Regions from separate parts of the Thauera sp. JM12B12 genome, predicted to be linked through region 2. Evidence: predicted binding sites of a transcription regulator. Region 2 holds the regulator's gene; the other holds the start of a gene.
The links. Region 2 encodes FliA, which starts transcription of late flagellar genes. Its sites were predicted from a motif close to CTAAAGTTNNNNNNNNNNNNGCCGNTA; they were not measured.
Positions count from the first base shown of each region.

Region 1: a site for FliA is predicted at 6,762-6,788, ahead of AAG895_RS08260 (YjfB family protein). Genes of this name have one in related genera too.

Region 1 covers NZ_CP154859.1:1,840,071-1,848,729, reverse strand. Annotated here, with positions in the region: gene AAG895_RS08300 (PilC/PilY family type IV pilus protein) at 1-1,597, opposite strand, end outside; gene AAG895_RS08295 (hypothetical protein) at 1,612-2,277, opposite strand; gene AAG895_RS08290 (PilW family protein) at 2,274-3,365, opposite strand; gene pilV (type IV pilus modification protein PilV) at 3,358-3,741, opposite strand; gene AAG895_RS08280 (GspH/FimT family protein) at 3,741-4,232, opposite strand; gene AAG895_RS08275 (type IV pilin protein) at 4,327-4,731, opposite strand; gene AAG895_RS08270 (TIGR02281 family clan AA aspartic protease) at 4,873-5,532, opposite strand; gene AAG895_RS08265 (lytic transglycosylase domain-containing protein) at 5,653-6,513, opposite strand; gene AAG895_RS08260 (YjfB family protein) at 6,513-6,707, opposite strand; gene AAG895_RS08255 (YajQ family cyclic di-GMP-binding protein) at 6,889-7,374, opposite strand; gene AAG895_RS08250 (pyrimidine/purine nucleoside phosphorylase) at 7,393-7,716, opposite strand; gene AAG895_RS08245 (DUF2788 domain-containing protein) at 7,731-7,961, opposite strand; gene AAG895_RS08240 (argininosuccinate synthase) at 8,089-8,659, opposite strand, start outside.
Region 2 covers NZ_CP154859.1:1,554,328-1,562,986, forward strand. Annotated here, with positions in the region: gene flhB (flagellar biosynthesis protein FlhB) at 1-127, shown strand, start outside; gene flhA (flagellar biosynthesis protein FlhA) at 138-2,240, shown strand; gene flhF (flagellar biosynthesis protein FlhF) at 2,435-3,907, shown strand; gene AAG895_RS06955 (flagellar FleN) at 3,910-4,698, shown strand; gene AAG895_RS06960 (RNA polymerase sigma factor FliA) at 4,823-5,593, shown strand; gene AAG895_RS06965 (flagellar motor protein) at 5,627-6,367, shown strand; gene motD (flagellar motor protein MotD) at 6,388-7,221, shown strand; gene parC (DNA topoisomerase IV subunit A) at 7,236-8,659, opposite strand, start outside.

The DNA.
Region 1 (8,659 bases), 290 kb from region 2:
TCGCGCTCACCCCGGACAAGGCCTTGGAAATGCCCTGGGCGAGCGACTGCGGCGTCTTGGCGCTGTAATAGGTGCCGCGACCATTCACCGCTGCGTGCCAGAGGTCGTCGATGCGATGCAGATCCTCGCTGTCGGTCGGATCGGGCCAGCTCAAGGAGCCGTCGAGTATCTTGTTGAAGTCGGCAGAGCCCCCCTCGAGATAGTCCTCGGTGTACTTGAGCGATCCATCGACGCCGAGTCCAAGCGTGAAGGTGGTCATGTGCTGGCGGTTGTTATTGTCCCGCCCCGATCCTGGCACGTTGTTCTCGCACACATCGGTGCCCAAGGCACCCGTGCAGTTTCCGAGCGCGTCCGTGCGCAGGTCGTTGTCGTAGTAATACTGCGCCGTATCGGCCAGCGTGTCCGCCTTGGCCAATCCGTCCTTCATCGGCGTAGGCACCCCTGCAGCGCCATCGAGGTCTCCCACGCCTGCAGTTCCCCCAATATCCACCGGGCCCGCTCCGTTCCAATAGCCGTCAGTGGAAAGGATCAGGAAGTTCTGCTGACACGAATACTGTATCGGGTCGTCCGCTCCGGTAAGCAATTTCCCCGCATACATGCGCCCGATCTTGGACATTGCCTGCCGCAACGGCGTCCCGCCCGACGGCGTGGCTCCGTATAGCTTCGTGTAGAACGAGGCCCGTTGCTCGCAAGCGTCGACGCCCTCGCCGGCAACACAGTAATCCCCTATCCTCAGGAACTCGGCATTCGCGCTGTCGACGCCGTCATAGCTGTGGGTCGAGTAACCGACGCGAAACTTGTCCGGATTCGGGAGATTGCGGAATGCCAGGCCTGCCGCTGCCTTCATCGCGTAGATGCGGATGCGGTAGTAGCTGTACCAGTTGGCGAAGTTCTGCGCTTCTGAATCGTTCGCGCTCAGGGTCACCTTCTTGAATGCAGCATTCGCCACCGTCGAGCCGATCTTGCTTACGCATTCCCCGTAGAAAGTCCGATTACCGCCACTTCCCGTCTTCGTGTCCACACCACCTGATGCGGTATAGACATAGCTGAGCGGAACGGTATTCTTGGTCCCGACATAGGTGTAGTAATAGGCAGCCTGGGCGAGGTCGCTACCGCGGCCGTTACTAGTAGTATTGTCGTAGGCGGTGAATGCGGTCGCCAGATCGACGGTAGCCGACGCAGAGTCATAGCCATTGACCCAGGCCGCGCTGAAGCTGGCGTTCGGAAAAGATGTTCCGTCCGCCCGTACAGGGGGAACGTACTTCGTCTTTGGGTCATAGTAGATCGCGTTGCAATGCGACGTCACATAACCCACCGCCAGGTTTTCCTGCTCACTGGCCGCAAAACTTCGAACGTGATCAGGCAGATGCGTCCACCCCATCGACCCGGAGTCGTCGAGCACGAACATCACGTTCGGCTTGATCTCGGCGCTGGTCGAACTCGCCATCGGCGAGTCGGCGATGGAGACGTCTGCGGCATTGCCTCCCAGCGACCAGGCGCCGAGCCCACACGCCAACGCATACACCGCAAGTTGCCCGAACCTTGCCGACGTGTGAGCAGGGCCGACACCTTGAGCGAGAAGTTTCCTGCTAGTCATTTTGCTTACCCCGATCAATTCAGAAGCACCGCCTGAACAATGCTTACGGTGTTACGCGGCCCTTCGACACGCGTCGTGACCCGATAGAAATAGCGTGTCGGCCCCGACGACACCTTCTTTGCATAGCCGCCGCCCGCCATCGACAAGCCGGCCTCGGCGGTCGCCGTTGAGGTGCTGTAGTTCTCGCAGGCGATGCCCGTCGGATCCCCCTCCTGATTGCAGAGGCGATTGATCACGTAGAAGGCGCGATACCCCGCCGGCAGCTCCGCCTGTGGAACCGCGGCGCCTTTCATGTTGCATTTTCCGTTGTTGGGGTTCTCGCCACCCCAATCCACGTTGTCGGTCAGATCGGCCGGGGTTACGTTTCCGGTGAGATCGCAGCCACTCATCCAGGTGGCGTAGTAGCCGTTCGCTTCGCTCTTCTGGTAAAGCTGCTTCACGTCGGCATCGACCTTCGCCTTGACCCATGCCAAGGCCGCTTCGGTGCCCCCATCTCCGGCCTGGGTCGAGGCTTGCCGAAAAGCGAGATTGCCCGCAATGACCGTACCGGTATCGACCGAGCGCACAAGCGCCACGGCTGAAAGCGAGATGATCACCAAGGCAATCAGCACGGTGAACAGGACGATTCCGTCCTCTCTCATCCCCTTGCCCGGCATGCGACTGGCAGATTTGATGATCATGATGCGGACCAGATTACGTTGCGTAACGGAATGATGGTTTCGAAGACCTTGTAGCGATAATGCCTACCGTCGTCGTTGGGGCTGTAGCTCGGACCACCGTCCCACAACTCGACGGCAGCGCCAGTGACAGTCTCCTTCTCATACTGCGGACTGCGCGCGACGACCGCCAGCCGCACCGCGCGGATACGCGGAACCAGCGCTGGATCCACCAGCGGTGACGCCCAGACGCCGGTGGCGGGCACCCAGGCCGAGATCTTGTTGCTGCCCGCGTCGGCGACACCATAGACCGCCTGCATGTCCACGATCTCGGACACCAATGCGGCTGGCGGAGCCGCGCCCATCGGGTCGAGCTCGATCAACTGATCGTTCTGGATGCGGTACTCGCGGTGCCGATATGCCCCCATATTGATGACGATGTCGCCAATCTCGTAGCTGGGCGTGTTCGCCGCGCCATATGCATTCACCGGATTCGGCGGGTTGTACGGGCCATCAGCGCCTGGGTTGTGTTGAAGATTGAAACCGTTGCCCGTCGCCTGCGCGTCCTGTGTCATCTGCATCAGCGTGCAGCGCTTGTCTCCAGTCTTGGAGGCCATGATGAAGAGATCGCCCTTCTCGAGGCCCCCGGTGGTCCCGGTGGTGACGATCGAGGAAGGCGTGGGCATGTCCTTCACGACGGACGTTGGAATGGCACCGAACTCCGCATCGCTGCGCATCAGCTCGATCCGATCGGGTTGGCCGTCGCCGCCATCGGTGATCTGGATCGGCACGAATGCACCGCCGATCGTGACCTTCGGGGGATCGCCGTCGCCGGCGTCGTAGTAGCTGTTGATGCCGTTCATGCACAACATGCCCTCAGGCCCGGCCACCCCATAGCCGGCCATGCGGATCTCGCGATCGAGCAGGTAGAGCGCCAGCGCACCATTGGTCTGGGCATCGTTGCCGCCAGTGCTGGTGCGTTTCTGCCCCTCGAAGGACTGCATGACCTGAGTGACCACCAGCAGCGTCACCAGGCCGATGACCATCCCGACCATCAGCTCGACAAGCCCGAGGCCTCGGTTGCTGCGGCAATTGAGATTTAGCTCATTCATTGATGTGGGCCACCATCTGGACGTTGCTCTGTTCGCCCCCCGGAACCTGCCAGGTGATCGTCACCGTCACCCGACTCCCGTTAACCACGACCGTGCGCTTGCCCGCCGGCAAGCCATCTTCAGCAGGCAGGTCGGCGTTGTTCTCCGCAAAGGCCGCCAGACCGTCGGGATCGCCCCACATGCTGCTGATGGTGCGATTGGCGATGAAGCTCGCATCGGCACGCATCTTGGCTTCGGTGGTGCTCCGGATCGCAGCCGCCTGCAGGCCGACGATGCTCAGCACACCGAGCGCCAGAATGAGAACGGACACGAGGACCTCGAGAAGGATCGTTCCGCGTTGTGAGATCGCTTTCACGACAGAAAACCTGATAGACATCAGCATCTCCGGGGATCGCCGTCGGGCAGGTTGGTAGCGGGGTCACACATCCGCACCTCGCCGCCCACCCCGATGGTCACGCGCAGGTCTCGCGACTTCGCGGCCGGAAGAATCGACTCGGGAAGGTCGATCGCGAGCTGGGTCAGGGGCGCGGAGCCGTCGCCGTTGCTCGTGTTCACCCTGCCCATGCCGTTGTAGGTGAGCGTGGTACTGCCGCCCGGCGTCGCGGTCACGATGACGTTTGCCCCGCCCTCAGCCGCCGACTGCTGGACGAAGACAGCGCCTTGCTGCAATTGCACGAGCCAGCCACCGCCGGCGCCCTGCAGGACGAACTCGACATTGGTGTTCCGGCGCACGGCCTCGGCACGCGCCACCTGCAAGCCGTTCTGCAGCGATTCGGTCGCGGTGCGAATACGGGAATTCTGGATCCACTCCATGAACGAAGGCCCCCCGACGCTCAACAGTGCAGCGAGCACCGCGACGACGACCATCAACTCGACGAGGGTGAAGCCCCCGAGCCTCCCACACCCTGTTTCCGCATTCCTTCGAGCGTTCATCATTTCGTCCTTGCAGCTCGCTTGCGGTTCAGCAGCCACCCTTCGAGCGCACCCAACAGGTGTTGCTGGTCACGCCCCAGGAGGTGGCCAAGGTCTCCATGACATTGTTGTGGTTGACCCTGTAGCTGAACCCGGCCATGTTGCCGGTGCCGGTCGCGGTGATCGTGAACGTGGTTGCGGTCACGTCGCTGCAAGCGAGCGTGAAGGCCGTCGTGTTGCCGGGACATGGTCCGCCCACATAGGTCCTGTTGTCCTGAAAGTACTGCTCCAACTGCACCCGGCCATTGGCGAGGGCAGAGGTGGCCTGCGGGATGTTCCCGCTCAGCACGTAATCGCGATATGCCGGCACGGCGATGGCGGCCAGGATCCCCACGATCGCCACCACGATCATCACCTCGATCAAGGTGAAGCCGGACTGCGTTCTGTTCTTCATTGAACTCCCCTGCATTCAAAGCATCTTGGTTTCGATTGAAAACCTACCGCGACCGCGGCCCCGGGACACCCCCCCGGCGACGGACGGAAGCCGCTGAGCGACCATCGGACACGGCCCTGCAAGAACCCGGCACTCGTGGCCTCAGTGGGTCTTTCTCAAGACCAGAAAGCCACCCTCGCGGCGCATGTCCATCCGATTGAGAAAGCTCATTCCCAGGAGCACCACGGGCAAAGCTCCTTCATGAACGGCAGCCTCGACGCCATGCAATACAAGCTGGCCGACCTGGATCTTGTCGAGCCGAACGACCCAGATCTGAACCAGGCCATTCGCCGTCATGCTGGTCGAGGGACGCCCCTTGCGGTAGTCCACCCCGGCACGAACGGCATCCTCCGCACCCATCGACACCAGGCTCGCCCCGGTATCGATGAGGAAACGCATCGATGCACCATTCACGGAACCGAGCACCGAATAGTGGCCTCGCGCATCCGGCGTCAAACGCAATTCCCGTCCTGCAGCGCCGGAGTCGGCCCTCGCGCCGACCTGAATCGGAGCGCCGCCTAGCCTGATCCGACGCTGAACGCCGTCCACCTCGACCACTGCGACATCGCCCTGCAACGCACGGAGCAGGACACCCTCACGGGATCTCTGCCCCACCGCAAGCGTCTGTGGCGAACCGCCGTCTACAAGCAAGACTGCCCTCGACCCGAATACGCCGGCGAGCTCGACATCGGCTGCGAACGTCACCGAGGATGAGAACAAGAGGGCGCAAATAGCTTGGCAAATGAGTCGCGGAAAATTCATTGCAGTATTGGTGCTGAGCTCGTTCGAAATGGCGACGAGTACAAGCTCATTTTGCAGGCGAGTGCCCGGAGCCCTCGCCAAATCGATCACAAGCCGCCGCAATCTGTTATCCGAGGGTGCTTACCTTTCCGCGGGCAAATGCAGCCGGGCCCGGTAGAACGCCAGAATCCGCCGCACATACTCCTCGGTCTCCGCATACGGCGGCACCCCGCCGTAGCGGTCGACCGTCCCCTCCCCCGCGTTGTACGCACCCGCCACCCGCGCGATGTCGCCGTCGTAGCGCGCAATCAGCCACTTGAGGTAAGCCAGGCCGCCGCGGACGTTCTGCTCGGGGTCGAAGGGGTCGCGCACGCCGAAGCGCTCGGCGGTGTCGGGGATCAGCTGCATAAGCCCCATGGCGTTGCGGGGCGAGCGCGCATCGGGGTTGAAGTTGGACTCGGCGCGGACGATCGCCAGCGCCAGGCGGGCGTCGACGTCGAAGCGCGGTGCCAGACGCTGCACCAGGCGCGCATGGGCGCGGTGATTGCGCGGCAGGCCCGCGATGTAGTGCTCGACCACCTCGTGCGGGACGACGGCCCCCGCGTCCGCCGGAGGCGGCGCCACCGAGGTGAACAGGCAGGGCGGCAGATAGGCATCCGTGTCGCCCGGCAGCGGTCGTCGGAGGGTAGACAGCAGGGTCCCTGCACGCGCGTGGCCGCGCTGGGCGGCCAGGGCAAGCAGGACATGACCGGTGTCGTGGCCACGGCGTGCACGCAGTGGCCCGAGGTAGAGCCGGGCGAGCTGGAACTGGGCCTCGAGGCTGCCATGTGCGGCAGCCGTACAGTGAAGCCGCGCGGCCACGAGGTGATTGCCGGCAGCCTGGGCGCGGTGGGCGCGCTCGATCAGGCGTACGAGCTGGGTCGGCTCATCGGTCCAGGCCGGCACCTCCGCATGCAGCGGGAGCGCGGTCGCCAGCAGGGCGGCGAGCACGAAGAGCCGCATCAGGCCCAGGTGTCGATGTAGCCGCCAGCAGTGCCGAGCGCAGGCGCCGGCGGCTGCGGGATGGCCTGCAGCAGCTGCATGGCGCTCTGTTCCTGGATATCCATGGTCTTCTTCAGCACCGATACCGCAGCTTCCTGCTGCACTTCGGCCATGGCATTGGCGGATGCTGCGCTGGCGATTGCGCTGACGTCCATGAGGCTCTCCTTGGGTCGTTGCCGCGCGCTCGCTGCGCGGCTTGATGAGAGGCTTAACGGACGAAGGCGACGGAACTTGAACGTTGCCGCAGCCATGAAAACGCAAAGGCCATGCGATCACATTGATCGACATGGCCTGCAATCACGGCGAAACCGGATGCGGGGAGCAGTTTGCCCCCGCTCAGTCCCTGAAATTCCCGTACTGCAGCGGAAAGTCCGTGATCTGCTTCTTGACCAGCGCGATGGCCTCCTGCAGCACGTCGCGCTTGGCGCCGGAGACGCGCACGGCATCGCCCTGGATGGCGGCCTGGACCTTCATCTTGCTGTCCTTCAACAGCTTGACGATCTTCTTGGCCATTTCCTGCTCGACGCCGACGCGCACCTTCACTTCCTGCTTGACCTTGTTGCCCGAGATCTTCTGCACGTCGCCGTAGTCCAGGCAGCGGACGTCGACGTTTTTCTTGGTCATCTCGGGCAGCAGGATGGTCTTGATCTGGTCAAGCTGGAAGTCGCTGTCGCCGTAGAGGGTGAGCAGCTTCTCGGCGTGCTCGATCTTGGCGCTGGTGCCCTTGAAGTCGTGGCGGCCGTCCACCTTGCGGTTGGCCTGCTCGACCGCGTTACGCAGCGAGGGCTGGTCGACCTCGGACATGATGTCGAAAGACGGCATCGTTCCCCTCCCCCGCGATCAGCCGAAGTGGCAGATGTAGTGGTAGGGCTCGCCCGCGACTTCGATGTCGAAGCTGGAATTGCCCGGCACGTTGAAGGATTCGCCGGCGCCGTAGGTCTTCCAGTCAGCCTCACCCTTGAGGCGCACGCGGCAGCTGCCGGCGACGCCTTCCATGATCTCGGGCGCGCCGGTGTTGAAGGTGAGCGTGGCGGGCAGGATCACGCCGACCGATTTCTTGGTGCCGTCGGCGAACTGGATGCCGTGGCTGACGCACTTGCCGTCGAAGTAGACGTTGGCCTGGGTGGTGACGGCGACGCCGTCGATCTTGGCGGTGATGGCCATGATGTAAGGTTTCCTTATTCGATTCCCAGCAGCTTCTGGATGATGCCCTTGGCGACGAAACCGACGAAGCCCACGCCCAGGCCGAGGAACATCCACATCATGCCGTAGCGGCCGGCCTTGGATTCCTTGCCCAGGTTCCAGATGATGAACATCATGAAGAGGATCAGCCCGGTGAGGCCGAACTTGAGGGCGAGGTCCTCGAACTCGGTGAAGCTGAGCCCGAAGATGAAAGCGTCGTTGTTCATCGCGTTGAATTGGCGGGGTGAGCTTTGCGGCGCGGCGGCAGCAGGCTGGCGGTGCCTTGGGAGCGGGCTTGCCGGCAAACGATGCGGGCGTGGCCGACATTCGCGGGCAAGCCCGCTCCCACGCTGGTCAGCCGCGCTTGGCCTTGGCGTTGGCGGCGATGCGCATGCGCAGCGCGTTAAGGCGGATGAAGCCGTGCGCGTCCTTCTGATTGTAGGCGCCGGCGTCGTCCTCGAAGGTGGCGATCGTCGGGTCGAACAGCGAGTCGGTCTTGGAGTCGCGGCCGGTGACGATGACGTTGCCCTTGTAGAGCTTGAGGCGCACCCAGCCGTTGACGCTCTGCTGGGTGTTGTCGATGAGGGCCTGCAGCGCAAGGCGCTCGGGGCTCCACCAGTAGCCGTTGTAAATGATGCTGGCGTAGCGCGGCATGAGGTCGTCCTTGAGGTGGGCGACTTCGCGGTCGAGCGTGATCGATTCGATGGCGCGGTGCGCCTTGAGCAGGATGGTGCCGCCCGGGGTCTCGTAGCAGCCGCGGCTCTTCATGCCGACGTAGCGGTTTTCCACCAGGTCGAGGCGGCCGATGCCGTGCTTGCCGCCGAGCGCGTTGAGCTTGGCGAGCAGCTCGTGCGGCTTCATGCGCGTGCCGTCGATGGCGACGAGGTCGCCCTTCTCGAACTCCAGGTCGACGTACTCGGCGGCA
Region 2 (8,659 bases):
GGTGGCCGAGGTGATGGCCTACGTATACCAGCTCGACACCTGGATGAAGCAGGGCGGCTTGCCGCCGGTGGCGCCGACCGCGCTGCCGGTGCCCGCCGGCATGGACCCGGGCGCCCCCGAGGAATGAAGCCTGAATCATGGCCACCAACGACACCCTGAACCTGCGCCAGCTGCTCACGCCGGCGAACCTGCGCCAGCTTGGGGCGCCGCTGCTGATCATCATCATCCTGTCGATGATGGTGCTGCCGCTGCCGGTGTTCCTGCTCGACGTGTTCTTCACCTTCAACATCGCCATCTCGGTGATGGTGATGCTGGTGGCGATGTACTCGACGCGGCCGCTCGACTTCTCGGTCTTCCCCACCGTGCTGCTGGTGAGCACGCTGCTGCGCCTGTCGCTCAACGTAGCCTCCACCCGGATCGTGCTGCTCGAGGGCCACGCCGGCCCGGACGCGGCGGGCAAGGTCATCGAGGCCTTCGGCAACTTCCTCGTCGGCGGCAACACGGCGGTTGGTCTGGTGGTGTTCGTGATCCTTACCGTGATCAACTTTGTCGTCATCACCAAGGGCGCGGGTCGCATTGCCGAGGTGAGCGCGCGCTTCACCCTGGACGCGATGCCCGGCAAGCAGATGGCGATCGACGCCGACCTCAACGCCGGCCTCATCGACGAGAAGGAGGCCAAGCGGCGGCGCAAGGAGATCGCGCAGGAATCGGACTTCTACGGCGCCATGGACGGTGCGTCCAAGTTCGTACGCGGCGACGCCATCGCCGGCATCATCATCCTGATGATCAACATCATCGGCGGGCTTTTCGTTGGTGTGATGCAGCACGACATGGCGGTTGGCGACGCGGCGCACACCTACACCCTGCTCACCATCGGTGACGGCCTGGTCGCGCAGATTCCCTCGCTGATCATTTCGGTGGCGGCGGGCCTGGTGGTGTCGCGGGTCGGCGACGAGGGCGACGTGGGCGGACTGGTGATGAACCAGGTGTTCTCCAACCCGCAGGTGCTCTTGCTGACCGGTGGGATCATCGGCGTGCTCGGCCTCATTCCCGGCATGCCCAACCTGGTGTTCCTGCTTCTGGCGGGCACGCTCGGCGCCATGGCCTGGGTGCGGCGCAAGCGCATCGCCGAGGAGGCGGCTGCCGCCGCCGCTCCGGAAGCGGCGGCGCAGGTCGCGATGCCCGCGTCCGAGAGTCAGGAGGCGAGCTGGAACGACGTGTCGCAGGTCGACGTGCTCGGCCTCGAGGTGGGCTACCGCCTGATCCCGATGGTCGACAAGGGGCAGGACGGCGAACTGCTCAAGCGCATCCGCGGGCTGCGCAAGAAGTTCGCCCAGGAGGTCGGCTTCCTGTCCGCGCCGGTGCATATCCGCGACAACCTCGAGCTCAAGCCCAACGCGTACCGCATTGCCCTCAAGGGCGTCGAGATCGGCAACGGCGAGGCCTATCCGGGGCAGTTCCTCGCCATCAATCCGGGGCGCGTGTCCGGGCCGCTCGCCGGGCGCGAGACCACCGATCCCGCCTTCGGCCTGCCTGCGGTGTGGATCGACGCCTCGATGCGCGAGCAGGCGCATGCGCTCGGCTACACCGTGGTCGATGCGAGCACGGTGGTGGCAACCCACCTCAACCACGTCATCCTCAACCATGCCGCCGAGCTGCTCGGACGCCAGGAGACCCAGGCGCTGCTCGATCATGTGGGCAAGGAATCGCCCAAGCTGGTCGAGGACCTTGTGCCGAAGATGCTGCCGATCAGCGTGGTGCAGCGCGTGCTGCAGAGCCTGCTCGAAGAGGGCGTCAACATCCGCGACATGCGCAGCATCATCGAGGTGCTCGCCGAGCACGCGCCGCGCACGCAGGATCCCGTTCAGCTCACCACCCGGGTGCGCGAGGCGCTCGGCCGCGCGATCATGCAGAGCCTGTTCCCGGGCAACGCTGAGGTGCAGGTCATGGCGCTGGAGCCGGGGCTCGAGCGCATCCTCATCCAGGCCATGGCCGCGGGGGGCGAGGGCGGGGCGATCGAGCCCGGCCTCGCCGACACCCTGCTGCGCCAGACCGCGCAGATCGCCCAGCGCCAGGAGGACATCGGGTTGCCGCCGGTGCTGCTGGTGCCGGCGCAGCTGCGCATGCTGCTGTCGCGCTTCCTGCGCCGGGCCGTGCCATCGCTCAAGGTCATCTCCAACAACGAGGTACCGGAGAGCCGCACCATCCGCGTCACCGCCATGGTGGGCGCGCAGGGCTGACCCGCGCGCCCAGGACGCGGGTGCGGCGCAGCGTGGGTGGCTGCTTGCCCGCGGACGGATCGCAGGCCCAGACGCGCTCCGCGTGAACGCGAATAGACGGGGGAAAGCCGCTTTATTCCGTCCAAGGGCCTTGACCCCGGGTGGCGATAATCCTCATCAAGCAGTGGTCGACCGCGACCGCCGGGAGAATCGCCATGAACGTCAAACGCTACTTTGCCCCCACCGCCCGCGAGGCGCTTCGTGCCCTGAAGGAAGCCCTCGGTCCGGACGCGATCGTGCTCTCCAACCGTGCCGTCGAGGGGGGCGTCGAGATCCTGGCGCTGCCGGGCGAGGCGGTCGGTGCGCTGCAGGCGGCCAACCGGGCTGCGGTGGCGGCGCGTTCCGGCGCAGCCCCCCAGCCCGCGGTGGCTCCGACCACAGCCGCCGCGCCTGCATCGGCGGTGGAGGAGGCGGACTTTCAGGTGAGCCTGTCCGCATTGGCCGCCAGCGCCGCGCGCAACGCGACGCGCACGCCTGCCGCCAGCCGCGCCGAGCCCGAGCCGGTGGTGCGCGCTTTCAATCCGCCGCGCATCGAGACCGCCGACTACGCCCTGCGCAGCCGCGACGGTGTCATGCGCACGACGGTGCGCGGGCGCGCGGATCAGGCCGAGGGGCTCGCTGCATTCGTCGGGCGCGCGGCGCCCCAGCCCACGGCGAGCGACGAGTTCGGCAGCGCACGCGTGCGCGAACTGCAAGAGACCAACGCCCGCCTGATGGCCGAGCTGACCGGCATCCGCGGCATGATCGAGCGCCAGCTCGCCGGTTTCGCCTGGGGCGAGACGCGCCGTCAGGCTCCCGCGCGCGCCACCGTGCTGGGCGAGTTGCTCGAGGCCGGTTTCTCCGCCGCCGTCGCGCGCAAGCTTGCCGAGGCGGTGGCGGAGGACGCCGGCCGCACCGAGGCGCGCGAGGCCGTGGGTGCGGCGCTCGACCGCCTGATGCGGACCTGCGCCTCGGACGAGGATCTGCTCGATCGCGGCGGCGTGTTCGCGCTCGTCGGGCCCACCGGCGTCGGCAAGACCACGACCACCGCCAAGCTTGCCGCGCGTTGCGTGGTGCGCCATGGCGCCGGCAAGCTCGCGCTCATCACCACCGACGGCTATCGCATCGGCGCCCAGGAGCAACTGCGCATCTACGGCCGTATCCTCGGCGTGCCGGTGTTCTCGGTGCGCGATGCGGGCGACCTGCGGCAGACCCTTGCCGGCCTGCGCAACAAGCACATGGTGCTCATCGACACCATGGGCATGAGCCAGCGCGACCGCATGGTGGCCGAGCAGGCCGCGATGCTCGCCGGCGCCGGCGACGTCCGCCGCCTGCTGCTCCTCAACGCCACCGCGCGCGGCGACACGCTCGACGACGTCGTGCGCGCCTACGCCGGCGACGACCTCGCCGGCTGCATCTTCACCAAGGTGGACGAAGCTGCCTCGCTCGCGCCGGCGCTCGACGTCGCGGTGCGGCACACGCTCGACATCCGCTACCTGACCAACGGCCAGCGCGTGCCCGAGGACCTGCACCTGCCCAACCGCGCCTACCTGCTGCATCGCGCGCTGCGCGAGCACGCCGGCGAGTCGCCCTGGCACCTGAGCGGCGACGAGGCCGGGATGCTGCTGGCCGCCGCCGGAGGGGCGTGATCATGCTCGACGGACGCGAAGACCAGGCGGCGGGGCTGCGCCGCCTGTTCCGCCGCGCGCCGCCGCATGTCGTGGCGCTCTATGCCGGCGGCCGGCAGCGCGGCGGCAACGCGGTGCTCGCGGCACATCGCATCGCCGGGAGCGCGGAGCGGGTGCTTATCCTCGACGAGGCGGAAGGGCGCGACGCGCTCGCCGCCACGCTCGGTCTGGCCGAGGGCACCGACCTGCTCCAGTTGCTCGACGGCCGCACCACCCTGTCGGTCGTGCTGCAGCCGGTGCCGGGACTGGTCGGCCGCGTGCCCGCGGCTGCCGCTGCGCTTGCGCTGCCCTTGCTGGACGACGCCCGGCGCGCCTGCCTCATCGAGGCCTTGCGCATCCTCCATCGCCACGCCGGCTTCGTGCTCGTGCACGCGTCGGGCGAGCGTGCGGCAGAGCCCTCGCCCTTCGTGCAGGCGGCCCCGCGTCGCCTGGTGGTGGCGGAGGCGAGCGCGAGCGGCGCGACCGAGGCCTACCAGACGATCAAGGGCCTGGCCGCCGCCGGGGCCGGTTCGGTCCATGTGGCCGTCTGCCGCGCGCGCGGCCGCAATGACGCAGCGGCCTTCTTCGCCGGTCTGCACGGCCTGGTGCGGCGTCATGTCGGCGTGCCCCTGGCCTGGCTGGGCGAGGTCGAGCGCGACGACATCGCGGTCGGGCTGCGGCAGCCCCTGCAGACCTCGACGCGCGATGCCGGCGCGGCCTTCTTGCGCCGTGTCACCGGCATGGGGCGCGAGCCTGGATCCAGGCGAGGATGATTCGGCCATGGGTGTGACTTATCCCGCTGGTAATGCCGCGAACGCTGCGGGACAATCTGCGCCTCCGACATCCGGAGCCGGCGCAGGCAGGCGCTCGCACCGCAAGACGATACAGGCCGAATGGATGTACGACGCAAACGGTAAGCTCGACAAGACCAACCTCGTCGAGGCCTACGCCCCTCTGGTCAAGCGCATCGCCTTTCAGCTCATGTCCAAGCTGCCGGCCAGCGTGGACGTGGACGACCTCATCCAGAACGGCATGATGGGGCTGCTCGATGCGCTCGGCCGCTATGAACATGGGCTGGGCGCGCAATTCGAGACCTATGCCGCGCAGCGCATCCGCGGCGCCATGCTCGATGGGCTGCGCGAGAACGACTGGCTGCCGCGCAGCCTGCGCCGCGACATGCGCCGCATCGAGTCCGCCATCCACAGCCTCGAGCAGCAGTTCGGCCGCCAGCCTTCGGAAACCGAGCTCGCCACCGCCCTCGACATGCCGCTGGAGGAGTATCAGCGCATGCTGCAGGACGCGCGCGGCCACCAGCTCGTCTATCTCGAGGATTTCAACCGGGACGACGATGACGACTATCTCGAGCGCCATTTCGCCCAGGAGGACAGCAATCCGCTCGATCTGCTCGAGGATGCGGACATGCGCCGCCGTCTCGTGGACGCCATCGAGCGCCTTCCCGAGCGCGAGCAGATGGTGATGGCCCTGTACTACGACGAGGAGCTCAACCTGCGCGAGATCGGCGAGGTGCTCGGCGTCACCGAATCGCGCGTATGCCAGCTGCACAGCCAGGCGGTCGCCCGCCTGCGTGCGTGCATCTTCGACGGCGGCGCCGCCATGCCCGCGGCACGCAAGCGTGGCCGCCCGCCCAAGAAGCCTGCGCCCAACTGATCATGAGCGCTCGCGCATTGAGCACCGCCCGCCATGGATAAGATCAGCCTCGTCGGCCTCACGCTTGGCATCGCCGCGATTGTCGTCGGCCAGGTGCTGGAGGGCGGTCACCTGTCCTCGCTGTTCCAGCCTACCGCCTTCCTCATCGTGATCGGCGGCACCCTGGGCGCGGTGATGCTGCAAAGCCCGTTGCGCACCTTCGTCGAGGGCATGCGGATGGGGCGCTGGGTGTTCGTCCCGCCAGCGGTGAGCCACCAGACGATCATCGATCAGGTGGCCAGCTGGAGCCAGGTCGCACGCAAGGAGGGTCTGCTGACGCTGGAGAACCAGATCGAGGGTCTGCCCGATCCCTTCATGCGCCGCGGCCTGCAGTTGCTCGTCGATGGCGTCGAGCCCAACCGGCTGCGCGAGGTGCTGGAGGTGGAGATCGGCGTCTGGGAAGGCCAGCTGCGCCAGTCCGCCCGCATCTGGGAAGCGGCCGGGGGCTATGCGCCGACGATCGGCATCCTCGGTGCGGTGATGGGGCTGATCCACGTGATGGAGAACCTCTCCGATCCGTCGCGGCTCGGTGCCGGCATCGCGGTGGCCTTCGTCGCCACCATCTACGGGGTGGGCTTCGCCAACCTGGTGTTCCTGCCGATCGCCAAGAAGCTTGCCGCGCACATCGTCATCCTCACCACCCAGCGCGAGATGTTCGTCGATGGCCTGGTCGGCATCGCCAACGGCGACAACCCGCGCATCATCGCCAGCCGCATGCAGGGCTACGTGGTCTGAGCGCGGGCAGGGAGGACGACATGGGGCGCAGGCGCAGGGCTGAAGAGGAGCACGACAACCACGAGCGCTGGCTCGTGTCCTATGCCGACTTCATCACCCTGCTGTTCGCCTTCTTCGTGGTGATGTACTCGCTGTCGTCGGTGAACGAGGGCAAGTACCGCGTGCTGTCGGACTCGCTGGTGCAGGCTTTTCGCAACGTCGCCGTCAATGAGAGCGGCGACCAGATCGTGCTGCCGCAGGTGAGCGTGCTGCCCACCCGGCCGATCACCCAGCCCGCGCCACCCGCGGCGGACCCGGCGCTCGAACAGCGGCGGCGCGAGACCGCGCAGCGCATGCGCAACATGGCCGACGAGATTCGCCGCGTGCTGTCGCCGCTGACCCAGGCGGGGCAGGTCAATGTGACCGAGGGCGCGTTCGGCGTGAGCGTGGAGATCAACGCGAGCCTGCTTTTCGCGCCGGGTGACTCGGCGCTCGGCCAGGAGGCGGTCGACGCCCTACGTGCGGTGGCCCAGGTGCTCGCGCCTGCGCCGTTCCCGATCACGGTCGAAGGGCACACCGACAACATCCCGATCAACACCTTCCGTTTCCCGTCCAACTGGGAGCTGTCGGCAGTGCGTGCGTCAACGGTCGCGCGGCTGTTCATCGACAACGGGGTGTCGCCCGATCGCCTGACCGCGGCAGGCTATGCCGACCAGCGGCCGGTCGCCGGCAACGAGGACGAGGTGGGGCGGGCGCGCAACCGGCGGGTGACCGTGCTGATCGAGTCGCGCACCGCCGATCTCGATGCGGAGCCGGGGCCCACGGTCATTCCGACCGACGACCCGATCCGCTCGATCCTGCCCGAGGGCTTGTAGGCCCGCCGGGCGCGTCAGCGCATCCGCTCGGGCTTGATCCTCGGTGTCAGCGGCGCGCCCTTGCGTGCGCGACGGTGGCGCAGCGGTTCGCGCTGGGTGGGCTTGAGCTCGATCGCCACCGCCTTGCCGCCGCGGCCACTGCCTTCCACCGTGAGCACCGCATCGTCGGCCGGCACCGCCACCGCGGCGAGCGCTTCGCCCTCGTCGAGCGCCATCACGATCACGCCACGACCGCCGCTCTGCGTCTTCATCTCCGGGCGCGGGAAGACGAGCAGACGACCGTTCTCGGACGCCGCGGCGATCCAGTCGCCGCAGACCTTCGCCGGTGCGAGTACCTTCTCGCCCTTCTCCAGGCTCATGAAGGCCTTGCCGGCGCGCTGGCGGCTGCTGGCATCCATCACGCTGCACAGGAAGCCGTAACCGCCGCTGTTGGCGAAGAAGTAGACCGAATCGGGGGTGTCGGTGACCACCTGCGCCAGCTTGCCGCCGTCCTGGAACTCCACCAGGGTAGTGATCGGCGCGCCGTCGCCGCGCCCGCCGGGCAGATCCGATACCTTGACCGTGTAGGCACGGCCATTGGTGTCGATGACGATCAGCGGCCAGGTGGTACGCGTCTCGATGATCGCGAAGCCGAAGTCACCGGCCTTGTAGGCGATGCCCGCGGGGTCGATGCCATGGCCCTGGCGCGAACGCACCCAGCCGTTCTTGGACACGATCACCGTGACCGGCTCGTCGGGCACCGAGATCTCGGCCGGTGCCACCGCGGCCACGGCTTCGACCAGGGTGCGGCGGTCGTCGCCGTACTTCTTCGCGTCGTCCTGGATCTCCTTGAGGATCAGCTTGGTCATCGCCGCGCGGCTGTCGAGGAGGTGCTGCAGGCCGGCGCGCTCGTCCCTGAGCTCTGCCAGCTCCTTCTCGATCTTGAAGCCTTCCAGGCGGGCGAGCTGGCGCAGGCGGATCTCGAGGATGTCCTCGGCCTGGATCTCGGACAGGCCGAAGGCGGCGATCAGCGCCGGCTTGGGTTCGTCCGACTCGCGGATCACGCGGATCACTTCCTCGATGTGCAGGAAGGCGATCATGCGGCCTTCGAGGATGTGGATGCGGCGATCGACCTCGTCCAGGCGATGGCGGGTGCGGCGCTCGACCGTCACGTAGCGGAAGTCGATCCACTCGCGCAGGATCTGCACCAGGTTCTTCTGCTGCGGCCTGCCGTCGCGCCCGATCATGGTCATGTTGACCGAGGCCGAGGTCTCCAGGCTGGTGTGGGCAAGCAGCACCGCCATGAACTCGTCGCGGTTCTGGCGGCTGGATTTGGGCTCCAGCACGATGCGCACGGGCGCCTTGTCGCTGGACTCGTCGCGCACCGTGTCGAGCACGCCGAGCACGAGCTGCTTGAGGTTCTTCTGCTCCTGCGAGACCTCCTTCTTGCCCGCGCGCG